3 regions of the Shinella sp. HY16 genome follow, and region 3 is predicted to be linked to each of the others. Evidence: predicted binding sites of a transcription regulator. Region 3 holds the regulator's gene; each other region holds the start of a gene.
What was found. Region 3 encodes LexA, which represses DNA repair genes until DNA is damaged. Its sites were predicted from a motif close to TGTTCNNNNTGTGTTCNG; they were not measured.
Positions count from the first base shown of each region.

Region 1: K0P03_RS03890 (energy-coupling factor ABC transporter ATP-binding protein) is a predicted target of LexA. The motif match lies at 4,707-4,724, and genes of this name have one in related genera.
Region 2: K0P03_RS00260 (DNA recombination protein RmuC) is a predicted target of LexA. The motif match lies at 3,220-3,237, and genes of this name have one in related genera.

Region 1 is NZ_JAHYXL010000001.1:791,789-797,879, reverse strand. It holds gene aroC (chorismate synthase) at 231-1,328, shown strand; gene ribB (3,4-dihydroxy-2-butanone-4-phosphate synthase) at 1,350-2,450, shown strand; gene K0P03_RS03900 (hypothetical protein) at 2,534-3,493, shown strand; gene K0P03_RS03895 (winged helix-turn-helix domain-containing protein) at 3,490-4,689, opposite strand; gene K0P03_RS03890 (energy-coupling factor ABC transporter ATP-binding protein) at 4,871-5,551, shown strand; gene K0P03_RS03885 (energy-coupling factor transporter transmembrane component T family protein) at 5,545-6,091, shown strand, end outside.
Region 2 is NZ_JAHYXL010000001.1:50,534-56,624, forward strand. It holds gene K0P03_RS00250 (methyl-accepting chemotaxis protein) at 1-770, opposite strand, end outside; gene K0P03_RS00255 (ribokinase) at 1,050-1,949, opposite strand; gene K0P03_RS00260 (DNA recombination protein RmuC) at 1,994-3,166, opposite strand; gene def (peptide deformylase) at 3,312-3,836, shown strand; gene fmt (methionyl-tRNA formyltransferase) at 3,928-4,872, shown strand; gene truA (tRNA pseudouridine(38-40) synthase TruA) at 4,872-5,615, shown strand; gene K0P03_RS00280 (hypothetical protein) at 5,641-6,091, opposite strand, start outside.
Region 3 is NZ_JAHYXL010000001.1:1,778,967-1,785,057, reverse strand. It holds gene gltA (citrate synthase) at 1-202, opposite strand, end outside; gene K0P03_RS09105 (ComEC/Rec2 family competence protein) at 511-2,967, shown strand; gene lexA (transcriptional repressor LexA) at 2,961-3,686, opposite strand; gene K0P03_RS09095 (molybdopterin molybdotransferase MoeA) at 3,785-5,008, opposite strand; gene moaC (cyclic pyranopterin monophosphate synthase MoaC) at 5,008-5,505, opposite strand; gene trpC (indole-3-glycerol phosphate synthase TrpC) at 5,519-6,091, opposite strand, start outside.

The sequences.
Region 1 (6,091 bases), 990 kb from region 3:
CCCGCAAGCGGGGCGAAGGGGGTGTCGCGCCCGTTTCCCCAGACAGCGGCATCGTTGTTGGGGAGAACATCGCCCCTTGCCCCTTCTCCCCGCCTGCGGGGAGAAGGTCGCGGCAGCGGGATGAGGGGCAATCACCGGGCATGCTGACGGTAAAAGCGCGAAACCCTTGTCCCTACCCCGCCTTTTCCACTAAGAGAGGTCGCACTTTCCTGTGGGGTCCGGTTCCGCTCATGTCGCACAATACCTTCGGTCATCTCTTCCGCGTCACCACCTGGGGCGAAAGCCACGGGCCGGCGCTTGGCTGCGTGGTGGATGGCTGCCCGCCCGGCATCCGCTTCACGCTGGCCGAACTGCAGGCCTGGCTCGACAAGCGAAAGCCGGGCCAGTCGCGCTTCGTGACGCAGCGCCGCGAGGACGACCTCGTCAAGGTGCTCTCCGGCGTGATGCTGGACGACGACGGCGAGACGATGATCACGACGGGCACGCCCGTCTCCATGCTGATCGAGAACACCGACCAGCGCTCCAAGGACTACGGCGAGATTGCGAAACGCTACCGCCCCGGCCATGCCGACTATACCTATGACGTCAAATACGGCATCCGCGACTATCGCGGCGGCGGGCGCTCCTCCGCCCGCGAGACCGCGGCACGCGTCGCCGCCGGCGGCCTTGCCCGCAAGGTCGTGCCGGGGCTCACCGTCCGCGCCGCGCTGGTGCAGATCGGCAAACACAAGATCGACCGCAGCAACTGGGACTGGAACGAGGTGAACAACAACCCGTTCTTCGCGCCCGACCCTGCCATCGTGCCCGTGTGGGAGGACTATCTCGACGGCATCCGCAAGGCGGGCTCCTCGATCGGCGCGGTCGTCGAAGTGATCGCCGAGGGCGTTCCCGCCGGCATCGGCGCACCGATCTACGGCAAGCTCGACCAGGACATCGCCTCCCTCCTCATGTCGATCAACGCCGTCAAGGGCGTCGAGATCGGCGAAGGATTTGCGTCTGCCGAACTCACCGGCGAGGACAATGCCGACGAGATGCGCATGGGCAATGACGGCAATCCGATCTTCCTGTCCAACCACGCCGGCGGTATTCTCGGCGGCATTTCCACCGGCCAGCCGGTCGTCGCCCGCTTCGCCATCAAGCCGACCTCCTCGATCCTCACCGAGCGCCGCTCGATCGATGCCGACGGCAACAATGTCGACGTGCGCACCAAGGGCCGGCACGATCCCTGTGTCGGCATCCGTGCCGTGCCGATCGGCGAGGCAATGGTCGCCTGCGCCGTTGCCGACCACTACCTGCGCGATCGCGGCCAGACCGGCCGCCTGAAATAATCGGCTGAATAGGAGCCTGCCATGAGCTACGATCAGAAGCGTGTCGTCGATGCCATCCGCGCCTTCGAGGCCGGCGAGATCGTCGTCGTCATGGATGACGACGGCCGCGAGAACGAGGGCGACCTCATCGTCGCCGCCGTGCACTGCACGCCCGAAAAGATGGCCTTCATCGTGCGCCACACCTCCGGCATCGTCTGCACCCCCATGCCGCGCGAGGAGGCCAAGCGCCTCAACCTCAACGCCATGGTGGCGGAAAACGATTCGGCGCACACCACCGCCTTCACCGTCTCGGTCGACTTCAAGCACGGCACGACGACGGGCATTTCGGCCGACGACCGCACGCTGACGGTGCGCAACCTCGCCAATCCCAATGTCGGCGCCGCCGACTTCGTGCGCCCCGGCCACATCTTCCCGCTCGTCGCCCGTGAAGGCGGTGTCCTCATGCGCTCCGGCCACACGGAAGCCGCGGTCGACCTCTGCAAGCTCGCAAGCCTGCCGCCGATCGGCGTGATCAGCGAGCTCGTCAACGACGACGGCACCGTCATGCGCGGGCCGCAGGTGGCAGGCTTTGCCGAGCAGCACGGCCTCAAGCAGGTCTCCGTCGCCGACCTCATCGCCTATCGCCAGCGCAAGGAAACACTGATCGAGCAGGTCGACGGTTTCGACATCGATACGCCCTACGGCAAGGCGAAGGCCCTGACCTACACCCTGCCCTGGGACCCGATGCAGCACCTTGCCGTCGTTTTCGGCGACATCAGGGACGGCGTCGACATTCCGGTGCGCCTGCATCTCGAAAATGTCGGCGGTGATGTCTTTGGTGCGAGCCGCCAGATCGACGCGATCATGAAGCGCATCGCCGAACAGGGCCGCGGCGTGATCGTCTATCTGCGCGAGGGTTCCGTCGGCGTCGGCCAGTCCTCCACCGCGCGCAAGGGCAAACACGACCGCGAGGGCCACGACGAGGCGCAGGCGCGCGAAAGCGAATGGCTGGAAATCGGCCTCGGCGCGCAGATCCTGAAGGATCTCGGCATCACGTCGATCCGCCTGATGGCCTCGCGCGAGCGCCACTATGTCGGCCTCGAAGGGTTTGGCATCCAGATCAGCGCCACCGACCTCTGCTGAAACCGAATATCCCGCCTCCCCGAAACGTCTGAGTTTCACGCGGCAATCGGGGATCGCGGGATTTTCTCGGGGGATGGCGGGGCATGTGGGATTTCAGCATCGGCAGGACCATCGGTATCCTCGCCAGAACCATGCCGTTCATCTTCCTGCGGATGGTGATCTACTTCGTCATCACGCTCGCCTTCATCCTCGCAACGGGTGCGGGAGCCGGTATCGGCTACGGCGTCGGCTCGCTCAGTGAAAGCCCGGAATCCTACGCCGCCTGGGGCGGCTTCATCGGCATGGGCTTCATTGCCGCCGCCGTCTACTGGGCGCGCGAATGGCTGCTCTACATGGTCAAGGCCGCCCATATCGCCGTCATCGTCAAACTGATCGACGGCGAGGCGCTGCCGGACGGCAAGGGCCAGGTTACCTATGGCCGCGAGGTCGTCACAGCCCGTTTCGGCGAGGCCAACGTGCTCTTTGCACTCGACCAGCTCGTCAAGGGCGTCATCGCCGCCATTACCGGGCTCATCGGCGGCGTCGCCGCCTTCCTGCCGATCCCCGGGCTCGACGCCATCGCCCGCTTCGCCAACACGGTCATCCGCCTGTCGCTGACCTATGTCGACGAGATCATCCTCGGCTACAACATCCGCACGAACAGCGACAATGCCTGGGACGGCGCCCGCCGCGGCCTCGTGCTCTACGCGCAGAACGGCCTGAAGATGGTAAAGAACGCCGTCTGGCTCGCCGTCTTCCTCTGGGTGCTGTCGATCGTCGTCTTCCTCCTCGCCCTCGCCCCCGCCGGTGCGATCCTCTACGCCTTTCCGGGCGAGATCGCGGGCTACAGCTTCGTCGTCGCCATCGTCTTCGCCTGGGCCTTCAAGGCCGCCGTGCTGGAGCCCTTCGCGATCGCCGCGCTGATGGCCGTGTATTTCGACACGATCCGCGGCCAGGTGCCCGACCCGGAATGGGACGCCAAGCTGACGGGCGCCTCCGAAAAATTCCGTGCGCTTACGGAAAAGGGCAAAGCCGCCTTCGGCGGGCGGCCGGTGACGGCCTAACCCGCGTCCCCGCGCCAGCCGTCCAGATACCGCACCGTCTCCACGCCCGCGAACTTCGCAATGCGGGCCAGCTCTGCCTCAAGCTTCTCCTGCCTGCCGGCAGAGGCGCGGACCTTCGGCTCCCACCACAGCCGCTTGACGTCGAGCGTACCGGCCTTGCGGTCGGCCTTCATGTCGATGCGGCCGACGAGGCGGTCGCCCTCGAGCAGCGGGAAGACGTAGTAGCCATATTGCCGCTTGGGCTCCGGCACGAAGATCTCGATGCGGTAGAAATAGCCGAACAGCCGTTCGGTGCGGTTTCGGTCGCGGATCAGCGGATCGAAGGGCGAGAGCACGCGCAGGCGGGCGGGCGGTTCGGGCACATTGCCAAGGCAGGCCGGGAAATCGGCAAAGGCGTGCGAGGCGCGCGGCTTGCCGCCGTCCGCCGGCTCGATCGAGACCGGGCGCAGCTCCTCGCGATGGTCCTCCACCCAGGCCTTCGCCTCCTCCGGCGAGATGAGGTCCCAGAAGGCGGCGATCTCGCCATGGGTGGCAAAACCCAACCGCTCCAGCGCGCTGCGGCAGGCCCAGTCGACAAAGGCATCGTGCTCGACGTCCGGCGCATGGTGATGGGCCGGCACCACGCGCTCGACGAGATCGTAGACCTTCTGGAAGTTCTCGCGCCGGGCGATCGCCAGCTTGCCCGTGTGCCAGAGATATTCCAGCGCCGTCTTGTTCGGATGCCAGTTCCACCAGCCGCCGGATTTGTGGTCGTCGGCCTTGAGGTCCCGCGAGAGGACCGCGCCGCCGGAGGCGATGCGCTCGTAGGTCTCGCCGAACGCCTTGTCGAAGCCCTCGCCCTGCCATCGGCGCCACCGCTCGGTCATCGAGGCCTCCTTGCGGCGGAACCGGTGTTTCCAGTAGCGGAAGAAGCTGCTCGGGATGACCGAGGCATCATGGGTCCAGTGTTCGAAGAGGTCGCCGTCCTTCTCCAGCAGCGCCGTCAGATGCTCGCGGCGATAGGTCTGGTTGCGCGAGAACAGGATCTGGTGATGCGCCCGCTCCACGGTGGCGATGCTGTCGACCTGCACGAAGCCGATGTCGTGGATGAGGTTCAGCAGGTCCGCCTTGCCGAGCAGGCGGCCGGGCGGAGCGCTCAGACCCTGGCGGGCGAGAAAGATGCGCCGGGCCTCGGCATTGGAGAGAAGAATCGTCATGGAGGATGATAGACACATATTCTTGGTTTGTTCTACACATTTTCGATGGCCAAGCGGGATCGGACCGCTGTGCCCGTCACACGAGTGTCGCTTATCGAACAGACCGGCGCGGAAAACCTCTTCGCACATGCAGTAGAATTGCCTATAGCTCCCCCACCATCCACGAAACGGGACCCCGCTTTTGGATATCGTCTTTTCCGCCGCAACGGTGACCTATGCCGGACGCACCGCGCTGCACCCGCTGACGCTTGCGCTGAGCGAGCCGCGCATCGGCGTCGTCGGGCTCAACGGTTCGGGCAAGACCACCATGGCGCGGCTGATCAACGGCCTCGTCAAGCCGACGGGCGGCACGGTGACGGTCGCCGGGCTGGACACGGTGGCCGACGAAGCGGCTGCGCGCGGGAAAACCGGGTTCATCTTCCAGAACCCGCAGCACCAGATGATCCTGCCGATCCTGGCCGAAGACATCGCCTTCGGCCTCAAGAACCGCGGCTTCGACAAGGCGGAGATCGCGGCGCGGACGGAGGCGGTGCTCGCGCGCTTCGGCATATCCCACCTCGCACGGCGGCGCGTGCACGAGCTTTCCGGCGGCGAGACGCAACTCGGCGCCATCGCCAGCGTGCTCGTCACCGGTCCGGACCTCCTGATCCTCGACGAGCCGACCAACCAGCTCGACCTGAAGAACCGCGCGCTCATCGAGCGCACCGTTGCGGGCCTGCCGGAACAGGTGCTCGTCATCACGCACGATCTCGCCCTGCTGGAGGGGTTCGACCGGGTACTGGTGTTCCACGAGGGCCGGCTTGCGGCCGACGACCGGCCGGCCGAGGCGATCCGCGCCTATCGGGGGATCGCGGCATGCTGAACGGGCTCGACATCGAGGGCGACTCGCTGCTGCACCGCATGCCGGTGCGCGGCAAGCTGCTCACGCTCTTTGCCGCCGCGATCGGGCTCTTTGTCGTTGCCGACCTGCGCATCCTCGTGCCGGCGCTCGGGCTTTCGGCCGCCCTCTGCCTTTCGACCGGCATTGGTCTTCGCGAGGCCTTCCGGCGCGTGCGCTTCGTGCTCTTCACGGTGCTCCTCGTCGCAATCGCGAACTACGCCTTCCATTCGCTGCACGAGGCGCTGGTTGTCTTCTCCCGGCTGAGCGCACTGGTTCTGCTGGCTGCCGCCGTTACCGCCACGACCTCGATTCCCGCCTTCATGGACGAGATCACCCGGCTCCTGACACCGCTCGAACGCTTCGGCTTCGTGCGCGCGGCCGATGTGAGCCTCGCGGTCGGCCTCGTCATCCGCTTCGTGCCGGAGATCTTCGCGCGCTACGGCGAGATCACCGACGCCCACCGGGCGCGCGGCCTGCCGGTCCGGCCCTTGACCACTCTCGTGCCGCTCATCATCCTGACGC
Region 2 (6,091 bases), 1.7 Mb from region 3:
CCCTGGCCGTCATAATCCGTCATCAGGAGGTCGGCGTTCGGCGCAACGATCCACTTGCCGGTCTGCGACAGCAGCATGACGCGGCCCTCACCGAAGGGCTTCAGCTGGCTGAGTTTTTCGTTGAGCGTCTTCAGCGAGACATCGACGCCGGTGACGCCGATCAGCTTGCCGCCCGGAGCGACCGGAAAGGCGATGGAGGCCATGGTGAAGCCTTCGCCGGTCGAGCTTTCCTTGTAGGGCTGGCTCATCGCACCCTTGCCGCTGCCGGCAGCCAGCGAATACCACTCGGCCTTGTAGTCGGATTCAAAGGTGGAAAGCGCGATGGAGCCGTCCTTGCGCTTCGTCCAGTAAGGGTTGAACGAGCCGTCCTTGAACGTGCCGGTTTCCAGCTGTTCGGCCGTCTCGCGCGATTTGCCGTCGAAGGCGTTCGGCTCTTCCGCAAACCAGCTGCCGAGCGCGAAACTGTTCTTTTCCGCATTCGCCTTGATGAGGTCGACCACTTCCTTGCGGTCGAAATGCCCGCCGGCCTGGCCTTGCTCGATCACGCCCGCCATGGAGCGCGCGGCGCTGGCCAGCTGGCCGATATCGGTCGCGATGTCGGCGGCGATCGCCTTCGCCTCGGTGTCGGCTTCGGAATAGACGAGATCGGCGACGCGGCTCTGCGTCTGGCCGATGAGTACGGTATTGGAGGCGAGCATCACCAGGGCGATCGTGCCGCCGGTAACCGCGATGAGCTTCGTCGCGAGCGACTTGGCCTGGAACTTGAACATAAAATCCTCACGATGAGAGACGTCCGCGGCGGCACCGCGGAGGAGCACATTCGTTTGCAGGGGGTCTCCATCATGGAGGTCGGGGCGCGCGACCAGCGCCGACGGCAGCCGACCGGAAGGGCCGCGCCTGAGGACTTCAGTAACCTATAAAATATTAATAAATAGCCAAATATCGCCACCACTTCTCGGCGCAACCAGCTGATTTTTCAGGCGCCGCAGCCAATGCGACGCCCGATGTGCCAATTGCGAAATCCGGCGGGCGGAGCCGCCGCATCGACGTCAGATTTCGGCGTCGACGGCGGGAGCGAAGGGGATGGAGGGCTGGGCGCCGGGCTTCAGGCAGGCGAGCGATCCGGCGACGGCTGCACGGCGCAGCGCCTCCTTGAAGCCGAGGCCGGCATCGAGCGAGGCGGCAAGATAGCCGCAGAACGTATCGCCCGCCCCCACCGTATCGATAGGCTCGATCTTGAGGCCGGCGGCGCGGAAGATCTCGTTCTTGCGGATCGCGACGACGCCATCGGCGCCAAGCGTGACGATGATCGTCTGGCCGCTGTCGGCATGCAGTGCGCGCATCGTCGTCTCGCGCGCCTCGTCGGAGAGCTCGCCCTTGCCGACGAAGAGGTCGAATTCCGTTTCATTGGCGACGAGGATATCGGCCATCGCGCCGAGGCGGCGGGCATCGGCGCTGAACGGCGCGATGTTGACGACCGAGATGGCGCCCTTCTGCTTGGCGCTGACGAGCGCGGCTTCGATGGCGGCATTGGGAATTTCGAACTGCAGCATCAGATAGTCGCCACGCGTCATGCCGCCGACGGTGCGCTTGGCGTCCTCCTCGCTGACGGTGCCGTTGGCGCCCGGTACGACGACGATGACGTTCTCACCCTCGTCGTCCACAAGGATATGGGCCGTCCCGGTCGCCTCGGCGGCGGAGCGTACGCCGTTGAGGTCCACGGCGGCGTCGGCGAGCAGGGCCAGCGCCTGGCTGCCGAGCCGGTCGTCGCCCACGGCGCCGGCCATGCGTACGATCGCGCCGGCGCGACGGGCGGCGAGCGCCTGGTTGGCGCCCTTGCCGCCAGCGGCGGTGGTGAAGCTGCTGCCCATCACCGTCTCACCCGGCTTCGGCAGGCGTTCTGGCGTGGCGATGAGGTCCATGTTGATGGAGCCGAAGACGGTGATCATGAGAGGTGCCCCTTATGGTTTCCGCCGGACACTGCCCGAGGCGGTCAGTCTTCGTCAACCACCCTCAGGCGAAGCTGTCCCGTTCGGGTCTCGACAGCCGCCTCCGCCGGTGGAGAAAGCGGTGCGGTTGCCTCGAAATCCATGTCCCCGATGCGCGCGCCGCGCCGCGTGAGCTTCTCTGTGGAGGTCAGGATGAGGTCGACATCCTTCTGGGCTGCGGTGAAATGACCGGAAAGCTTGCGCACCCGGTCGTCGAGCCGCGTCAAATCGTCCATCAGCCTGGCGACCTCGCCCTGGATGACATGGGCCTGCTCGCGCATGCGCTGATCCTTCAGAAGCGCCTGCAATACCTGCACGGAGAGCATCAGCAGCGATGGCGAGACGATGACGATGCGTGCCCGGTGTGCCCGCTGCACGATAGCCTCGAAATTCTCGTGGATGCTGGCGAAGATCGATTCCGAGGGCACGAAGAGGAAGGCGGTGTCCTGCGTCTCGCCGGCCAGCAGGTACTTTTCGGCGATATCGCGGATATGGGTCTCCATGTCGCGGCGGAATTGTTGCGCGGCGAGCTTGGCGGCCTCGGGAGAACGTCCGTCCGACAGGGCATTCCATGCCTCGAGCGGAAATTTCGCATCGACGACCAGGGGTGGCTGGCCGTTCGGCATGCGGATCGTGCAATCCGGTCTGACGCCGTTGGAAAGCTGCGCCTGGAACTGGTAGGCGCCCGATGGCATGGCATCGGCGATGATCGTCTCCATGCGCGACTGGCCGAAGGCGCCGCGCGTCTGCTTGTTCGACAGGATCGCCTGGAGGCCGACCACGTCTTTCGCCAGGGACTGGATGTTGCTCTGCGCATTGTCGATGACGGCAAGCCGTTCCTGCAGGCGGCGCAGGTTTTCGTGCGTCGAGCGGGTCTGTTCTGAGATCGACTGGCCGAGCCGCTGCGTCAGGCCGTCGAGCCGGGCATTGATCGCCTGGTTTGTTTCCGACTGCTTGGAGCCGAAGACCTCGGCCATGGTGGCGACGCGTCCCTGCATTTCCGTCTGCGCTTTCAGGAGTTCGGCAAAGCGCAACTCCGCCATGCCCGCAGCCTCGCGCTGGCGCGCCTGGCTGCGGCGGGCCGAAAGGAGGCCGAAAACGGCGATCAGCGCGGCTGCGAGCAGCATGAGTGCCGGGCCGGGGCCGCCAAGTCGAGTGAGGAAGGAGGCAAGCAACATGTCAAAGGTCGGATCGATCATGCCGCGACCATAACACGGATTGCGGCGGAAACTAGATCATAACGTGAACATAGATGCGCGCACTGCAGCGCCGGCGGCAGTCGAAGCCGATTGAAAGCGTCAAAAAACCGCGCTAAGGAGGCGCATGACCATCAAGCCGCTGATTATCCTTCCCGATCCGATCCTCCGCCAGGTTTCGAAGCCCATCGAGACCATCGACAGCGAGGTGAAGAAGCTCGCCGACGACATGCTGGAAACCATGTACGATGCGCCGGGCATCGGCCTTGCCGCCATCCAGATCGGTGTGGCGCGCCGCATGCTGGTGCTCGACGTTTCCAAGGAGGGCGAGGACAAGAAGCCGCTCGTCTTCATCAATCCGGAAGTCGTCTCCGCTTCGGATACCCGCTCGGTCTACGAGGAGGGTTGCCTGTCGATCCCGGACTATTATGCAGAGGTCGAGCGTCCTGCCGTCATCACCGTCAAGCACCTCGACCGGGACGGCAAGGAGCAGCTGACGGAGGCCGACGGGCTGCTGGCGACCTGTCTTCAGCACGAGATCGATCACCTCAACGGCGTGCTGTTCATCGACCATATTTCAAAGCTGAAGCGCGAGATGGTGATCCGCAAATTCACCAAGGCGGCGAAGCTGCGTGGCAGCAAGGCGCTCTGAGGCGACAACCGCCCAGGTTTCCGTTTTCCCGCAATGCCGGAGGCAAAACGCTTCGCGCCTTTGCCGGTATTGCTTTCATGGAGGCTGACCGATGGCCCTTCGCATCATCTTCATGGGCACGCCGGATTTCTCCGTGCCGACGCTGGAGGCGTTGGTGAAAGCCGGCCACGAGATCGTCGCCGTCTATTCGCAGCCGCCCCGCCCGGCCGGCCGCCGTGGCCTCGAACTGGTGAAGTCGCCGGTGCACCAGGCGGCGGAAAAGCTTGGGCTTCCGGTCTTCACGCCGCTCAATTTCCGCGAGGAGGCCGATCGCGCGGCCTTTCACGCGCTGAAGGCGGACGTCGCCGTCGTCGTCGCCTATGGTCTCCTGCTGCCGGAGGCGATCCTGACCGGTACCCGGCTCGGCTGCTACAACGGCCATGCCTCGCTGCTGCCCCGCTGGCGCGGCGCGGCGCCCATCCAGCGGGCGATCATGGCGGGTGATGCGGAAACCGGCATGATGGTCATGCAGATGGAAAAGGGGCTTGATACCGGCCCGGTCGCGCTCACCCGTCGGGTGGCGATCGGCGACGGCATGACGGCCGGCGAGCTGCATGACGCCCTGATGCAGGCAGGTGGCGCCCTGATGACGGAGGCCATGGCAAAGCTGGAGGCCGGCGACCTGCCGTTGACCCCGCAAGCCGAGACGGGCGTGCTCTACGCCGCCAAGATCGACAAGGCCGAGACCCGCATCGATTTTTCCCGCCCGGCTGGCGATGTGCACAACCATATCCGCGGTCTCTCGCCCTTCCCCGGCGCCTGGTTCGAGCTGCCGGTCGGCGGCAAGCCGGAGCGGGTGAAGGTGCTGGCGAGTGCGCGGGCGAGTGAAACCACGGCGAAGGCTGCCGGCACGGTTCTCGACGACCGGCTCACGGTCGCCTGCGGTGATGGCGAAGCCGTGCGGCTCGTGCGCCTGCAGAAGGCGGGCGGCAAGCCGCTCGACGCAGCGGATTTCCTTCGCGGCACGCCGGTCGCGGCCGGCCAGGTCATCGGCTGATGCCGCGCTACCGCCTCCGCATCGAGTATGATGGCACGCCCTATGTCGGCTGGCAGAGGCAGGACAACGGGCACTCCGTGCAGGGGGCCATCGAGGCGGCCATCCTGTCGCTGACGGGCGAGACCGTCTCGATCCGCGGCGCGGGGCGCACGGATTCCGGCGTGCATGCCATGGGACAGGTGGCCCATGCGGATCTTTCACGGGTGTGGAAGGACCACACGCTGCGCAACGCGCTCAACGCCCATCTCGGCATGGCCCGCGAGCGGGTCGTGATCCTCGATGCCGCTGAGGTGCCCGATGATTTCGACGCCCGCTTCTCGGCGGTGAAGCGGCACTATCTCTATCGCATCATCTCACGCCCGGCGCCGTTGGCGCTGGAGGCGAACCGGGCATGGTTTGTCACCAGGACGCTCGACCACCAGATGATGCATGCCGCCGGGCAGTTGCTGGTCGGCAGGCATGATTTCACGACCTTCCGGGCTGCCCAATGCCAGGCGAACAGCCCGGTGCGCACCATCGACCGGCTGGACGTGACGCGCAGCGGCGACCTGATCGAGATGCGCGTTTCGGCGCAGAGCTTCCTGCACAACCAGATCCGCTCCTTCGCCGGCACGCTGAAGCTGGCGGGGGAGGGCAAGTGGACGCCGGAGGATGTGCGCAGCGCGCTTGAGGCACGCGACCGCAAGGCCTGCGGCCCCGTTGCGCCGCCGGACGGGCTCTACTTCATGGCCGTCGACTACTAACCGTTTCCGGACGCAGGAATGCCGGTCAGCCCGGCAGCGTGCCGAGAGCCTGTTGCAATTGCTGCCCGGCAATCATCGGCGGCAGCACGTAGATCGCCGTGATGGCGGAGGCGAGCAGCGTCTGCTTGCCGACACACATCCAGACGAGGCGGAATTGCAGCACGACGCTGGCGCCGAAGACCGCATAGAGCAGCAGGCCGGCAAAGGGCGCGCTCCCCGGCAGAACCAGCGTCAGCGCGAAGGGGATCGCCGCCGCATAGGCGAAGGGCACGGCGATCCAGTTGCTCGCCGTCACGACGGTTGCCAGATGCCTGCCGTAGCCGAGCGGGCGCGCAAGCGCCAGAAGCAGCACCAGCGGCAGCAGCCAGCCCGCCACGTCGATCACCAGGAGCTTGACGAAGAAGGGGAGGCCGGCAGGTGTTCCCGCCGGCATGCTGCCGAGAAAATAGAGCCGCCAGGATGCCCAGATGACGGCA
Region 3 (6,091 bases):
GCAGAACGCCTTCGTCGCCGTCGATATAGGTGATCTTCGATTCGCAGGACGCGGTGGAGGTGAAGCCGGGATCGTAGGTGAAGGTGCCGGTGTTCTTGTACAGCGTGCCGATGTCGATCACATCGGGGCCGATGGTACCGGATCGCGTCGGCAGCTCAACCGCTTTGCCACCGACCGATACACCCGCGCTTGTTCCTGTCATAACGATCCTCCGTTGTTTCCAATGGCGGCACGAAGTTGTGCCGGAACCATGAACATGCTCGTTTTGCTAGCCCATTTGCACCTGCCTGCCAAGCGAGACGAAAGGCAAATTGTGCATTGCGAAAATAGGCTTTCCGGCAACGCAATATCTACCCTTTCCAGCAAGTTTCAAGCAACTTTTACGCGTGTTTCGCGAAATGCGGAGGTGGCATCCTTTCTGTCTGGCTTAGCACTTGCAGCGACCACTACTGATTGAAGTTTCCATCATTCGGTTGCATAGTGGCGGTGTGAACGGGTGGGGCCGGGATCATGGAGAAGGGCAAGGTCGCAGAACGGCGGGAGGTGCCCGAAGCGCATGCCTGGCGGGCGGCGCCTGACGATGCTCCTCTGCCGGTCCCGGCACGCGATCCGCCGGCCCGCAGGGGCAGGGTCGTGGTGCTTCTGACAGCGGCGGGGCGCTTGAGGAGTGCTTCCGAGACGCCGCAGACGTGGCGCGCCGCCTTCGCGCAGGAACGGGCACATGGCCATTTCTTCCTGTTCGTGCCGGTCTTCCTTGGTGCTGGAGCGGCCCTTTGGTTTTCCGCCGTTACTGATCCATCGCTTCCAGCACTGCTGCTTTTCGCTGCCTTCGCGTTCTGGCCCGCCTGGCGCTTCCGACATCGGGAGGACTGGACTGCGCTCGCCGCCGGGGCGATACTCTTCGTTCCGGTCGGCATGCTGCTGGCGGCGCTCGAAAGCGCGCGGCTCGATACGGTCGTGCTTGATGCGCCCGTTACCACCGATGTCAGCGGGCGGGTGCTGGCGCGCGAGAGTGACGAACGGGGTGCGATCCGCTACCGCATCGCGCTCGATACGACACGCGACCCGGTGCTCAAACGCCCGCCCGGCGTGGTGACGCTCCTCGCCCGCAGTCGGCATGCGCCGATCCCGATCGGCGGTGGGATAACCGGACGGGCACGGCTCGGGCCGCCCTCTGGCCCGGCGCTTTCCGGCCTCAACGACTTCGCCTTTGACGCCTATTTCGCCGGCACCGGCGCGGTCGGCTACTTCTATCAGGCCCCGCGTGCGGTTGCAGTGGCCGAGCCGGGCGTCGAGGGTCGGATTCGACAGACGGTCGCGACCTGGCGCAACAACCTCACCGAGCATATCCGCGGGCGGATTGGCGGCGATGCCGGCGCGATCGCTGCGGCCCTGGTGACAGCTGAGCAGCGGGCTATCAGCCCGGAAACGGTGGAGGCATTGCGAGAGGCGGGGCTTGCCCATGTGCTGGCCATTTCCGGGCTCAACATGGTGCTCGCCGCTGGCACTTTCCTCGTCGGCGCCCGCGTTCTGATGGCACTGATCCCGGGCTTTTCCGAACGCTATCCCGCCAAGAAGATTGCCGCCGCCGGCGCGCTCGTCATGGTGACGCTCTATATCCTCGTTTCGGGCGGTGCGATCTCCGCCGTGCGCTCGTGGATCATGATCTGCATCATGCTGTTGGCGGTGCTGTTCGGCCGTGCGGCGATCAGCCTGCGCAACGTGGCACTCTCGGCCATCGTCATCCTTGCCGTGACACCGTCGGCCGTCACCAATCCGGGCTTCCAGATGTCCTATGCCGCAACGCTCGGGCTCGTCGCCGGCTATGCGGCCTGGCGGGAACGTCCTGTCCGCCGCGAGGGCGAGGGAGGGCGCCTGAAACTGTTCGGTGGTGCGCTGGGGCGCTTCTTCGGCGGGCTGCTCCTGTCCTCGCTGATCGGCGGGTTCTCGACCCTGATCTATTCCATCGGCCATTTCCATCGCATCCCGGCCTATGGACTTGCCGGCAACTTGCTCGCTATGCCTGTCATCAGCGCGATCGTCATGCCCTTCGGCCTCATCGCCGTACTGCTCATGCCTTTCGGCCTCGATGGCGTGCCCTTCGCGATCATGGGCAAGGGCATCGAGTGGATGATCGCGCTGTCGACATGGGTTGCGAGCTGGAAGGGCGAGATCGTCACCGGCCGCATTCCCTCGATTGCGTTCCTGCTGATCGGTCTTGGTGGCGGGCTTGTCTGCATCCTGCGCACGCGGCTGCGCCATGCGGGAACGCTGCTTGTCGGGATCGGCCTCGCCATCGCCTGCTTTCCGGCTGGAGGTGCCACGCCGGAAGTGCTGGTGTCCGAGGATGGCCGCCTCGTTGCCATCCTTCGCGGCGAAACCGTCGCCACAAACCGGGCAAGACCGCCAGACTTCATCTATTCGCAGTGGCGGCGCGCCCTTCGGCTCGGCGAACTTGTAAAACCGGAGATCCGCAGAAGCGCCGGCTTGACCCTTGAAGAAGCCGTCAGCACCACGGGTGCTGCAGAAAGCCGAAACAAGCCCCGGCGCAGGGCCGACCGGCAGAAGGCGAGGGACGCCATGGCGTCCGCGCTCGCGGAGGCCCGGGCCGGCAATGGCTTCGTCTGCGAGGCAAAGGCATTCTGTGCCGCCGTCTCGCCAAGCGGCTGGCGGATCGTGACCCTCGACGACGTCGCCTTCCTGGGCACGGCCTGCGACGCTGCCGACCTCGTCGTCGTGTCCCTGGCCCTGCGGCTCAAGGCTTGCCGCTCGGGTGCGCGCCTGGTGACGGCGCGTCACCTGAGGCGAACCGGCGCCCTCGAAATCCACCCGGACGCCGAAGGCCTATCCAACATCTTTTCAGTTGCGCAGGTCACACCAGCCGTGGAAAGTCTCGACCGGCCCTGGGCCCGCCACCGCAGCTACGACTGGCGCACAGGCAGTTTCGATCCGCCGGGCGATCAGTGATAGCGGCGAATGAGGCCAACCAGCTTGCCCTGGATTTTTACCCGGTCCGGCCCGAAGATGCGGGTCTCGTAGGCGGGGTTTGCCGCTTCGAGCGCGATCGACGCGCCCTTGCGGCGGAAGCGCTTCAGCGTGGCTTCCTCGTCGTCGACAAGCGCCACGATGATTTCGCCGGGATTGGCGCTGCTCGCCGTGCGGATGATCACCGTGTCGCCATCGAGAATGCCGGCCTCGATCATCGAATCGCCCTTGACCTCCAGCGCATAGTGATCGCCGTTGCCGATCATCTCGGCTGGAACGGTGATGTCATGGGTGTTGTTCTGGATGGCGGAGATCGGCACGCCGGCAGCGATGCGGCCCATGACAGGAACGGAGACGGATGAGGAAACCTCGGCCATGGGCGTGCGCTGCGGCGGGGCGGCGACGGGAGCGGGGGGCTGCTTGCCGCGACTGCCCTCGATGACGGCAGGTGAAAAGCCGCGGCGCGGCTGCAGGCTCTGGGTATAGGCTTCGGGAAGCTTTATCACCTCGAGCGCGCGGGCCCGGTTCGGCAGGCGCCGGATGAAGCCGCGTTCCTCCAGCGCCGTGATGAGGCGGTGGATGCCCGATTTCGACGCGAGATCCAGCGCGTCCTTCATCTCGTCGAAGGAGGGAGGAATACCGGACTCCTTCATCCGTTCATGAATGAACAGGAGAAGTTCCTGTTGTTTCCGCGTGAGCATGGCCCCTCCACCGAGAATCGAGTGAAACAAATCCAGAACAGACACTATCTGTTCCATATGTGTTCTGCAAGGGGCTGCTGAAACAATAATAGTACTGTTCAGGCGGATGGTTCGCGCAGGAGAAGCACTGTACAGGGCGCGCCTGCAGGGGCCGCCGGAGCGTGGGGTGCGCGGACGAGAAGGCCCTCGGATGCGGCGAAGGCCTTCATCATGGAGGAATCCTGCTTGTCGAGGGGCGTGACGAGCAGGTCTCCGGCGGGGTCGCGGGCAATGCGTGCGCGAACATAGTCCTGCCGGTGGTCGTTCTCCTTGAGCGGCACGGCGGCGATGGCCGGACGTTCGCGGTTTTCCGCGGGAAGGCGGGCGAGGCGGCGCACGAGGGGAACGAGGAAGAGGTGCGAGCAGACGAGACTCGAAACAGGGTTGCCGGGCAGGCCCACGACGTGCACGTCGCCGAGGTGGCCGACCATCAGGGGTTTGCCGGGGCGCATGGCGATGCGCCAGAAATCGAGGTCCATGCCGGCTTCGCCGAGCACGGGCTGCACAAGGTCGAAATCCCCGACGGAGGCGCCGCCGAGCGTGACGAGCGCGTCGATACCGAGCGACAGCGCGTGGCGCACGGCGTTCAGAATCGCGTCCTTGTCGTCGCCGACGATACCGAGGTCGATCACCTCCGCGCCTGCCGCGCGGGCGAGCGCGGCGACGCCGTAGGTGTTGGATGCAATGATCTGGCTGGCGCCTGGAGGCGTGCCCGGCGACACAAGCTCGTCGCCGGTGGCGAGCACGGCGATGCGCGGGCGTGTATAGACGGTCACCGCCGCATGGTTCATGGCTGCCGCGACCGTCAGGCGGCCGGCATCGAGCACGTCCCCGGCCCTCAGGACGATTTCGCCTTCGGAAAAATCCTGGCCGCGCGGGCGGATGTGGCGCCCCTTCGGTGTGAGGAAGGTGGTGCGGATGCGGCCGTCTTCCAGAACCTCGGCATCTTCCTGCAGGAGCACGGTATCGGCGAAGGCCGGCAGCGGGGCGCCGGTGAAGATACGCACGGCCTCGCCGGGGCCTGCGGTGCCCTGGAAGGCGTGGCCAGCGGACGACATGCCCGCAACGCTCAGGATCGAGCCGAGCGTGGCTATATCCGCGTGGCGCACGGCATAACCGTCCATCGCGGAATTGTCGAAGGGCGGCTGCGTCAGCCTGGCAGCAACATCCTCGGCAAGCACGCGGCCATCCGCCTCATGCAGGCGGACCAGCTCTGTCCGCTGCGTCGGCCGGGCGGCCGAAAGCAGGCGATGGAGGGCGTCTTCGACAGGCAGCAGCGACATCAGCCTGCGTCTCCGCGCCGGTAGTCGCCGGAGCGGCCGCCGGATTTTTCGACGAGGCGGATGCCGCCGATCTCCATCTCGCGGTCTGCGGCTTTCGCCATGTCGTAGATGGTGAGGCAGGCGACGCTGACGGCGGTGAGCGCCTCCATCTCCACGCCGGTGCGGCCGGTCAGCTTGGCCATAGCCTCGATCCGCAGTCCCGGAAGGCTGCGGTCCTCGCGGATGTCGACCGCGACCTTGCTCAGCATCAGGGGATGGCAGAGCGGGATGAGGCTGGCGGTCTGCTTGGCGGCCATGATGCCGGCAAGCCGCGCCGTACCGATCACGTCGCCCTTCTTGGCGTCGCCCTTGAGGATGAGGTCCAGCGTTGCCGGCGCCATGCGGATGAACCCTTCGGCAACCGCGATGCGCACCGTCTCGGCCTTGCCGCCGACATCCACCATGTTGGCTTCGCCGGACGCGCCGATATGCGTGAGCGTGCGGGCCTCGCCCGTCATTTCGAGACCGCCATCATTCCGCTGCCAGCATGCCGGCCGAGCCGGTAAGGAGCTCGCGGGTGGCGGCCGCCACGTCATCCTTGCGCATCAGGCTTTCGCCGACGAGGAAGGTGGAGATGCCGACCTTGCCGAGGCGTTCGCAATCCGCATGGGTGAAGATGCCGCTCTCGCCAACGAGCAGGCGGTCATCCGGCACCATGCTTGCGAGCTTTTCGGAAACGGCAAGATCCACGTCGAACGTGCGCAGATTGCGGTTGTTGATGCCGACGAGCTTGGACTTGAGCTTCAGCGCGCGTTCCATTTCCGGCGCATCATGCACCTCGATGAGCACATCCATGCCGAGCGCGAAGGCGGCGTCTTCCAGCATCTTCGCATCGTCGTCGCTGAGCGAGGCCATGATGAGAAGGATGCAGTCCGCACCCCAGGCACGGGCTTCCAGCACCTGGTAGCCGTCGAACATGAAGTCCTTGCGCAGCGCCGGCAGGGCGCAGGCCGCCCGCGCCGCTGTCAGGAACTCCGGCGCACCCTGGAAGCTCGGTGTGTCCGTGAGAACGGAAAGGCAGGCGGCTCCGCCGGCCTCATAGGC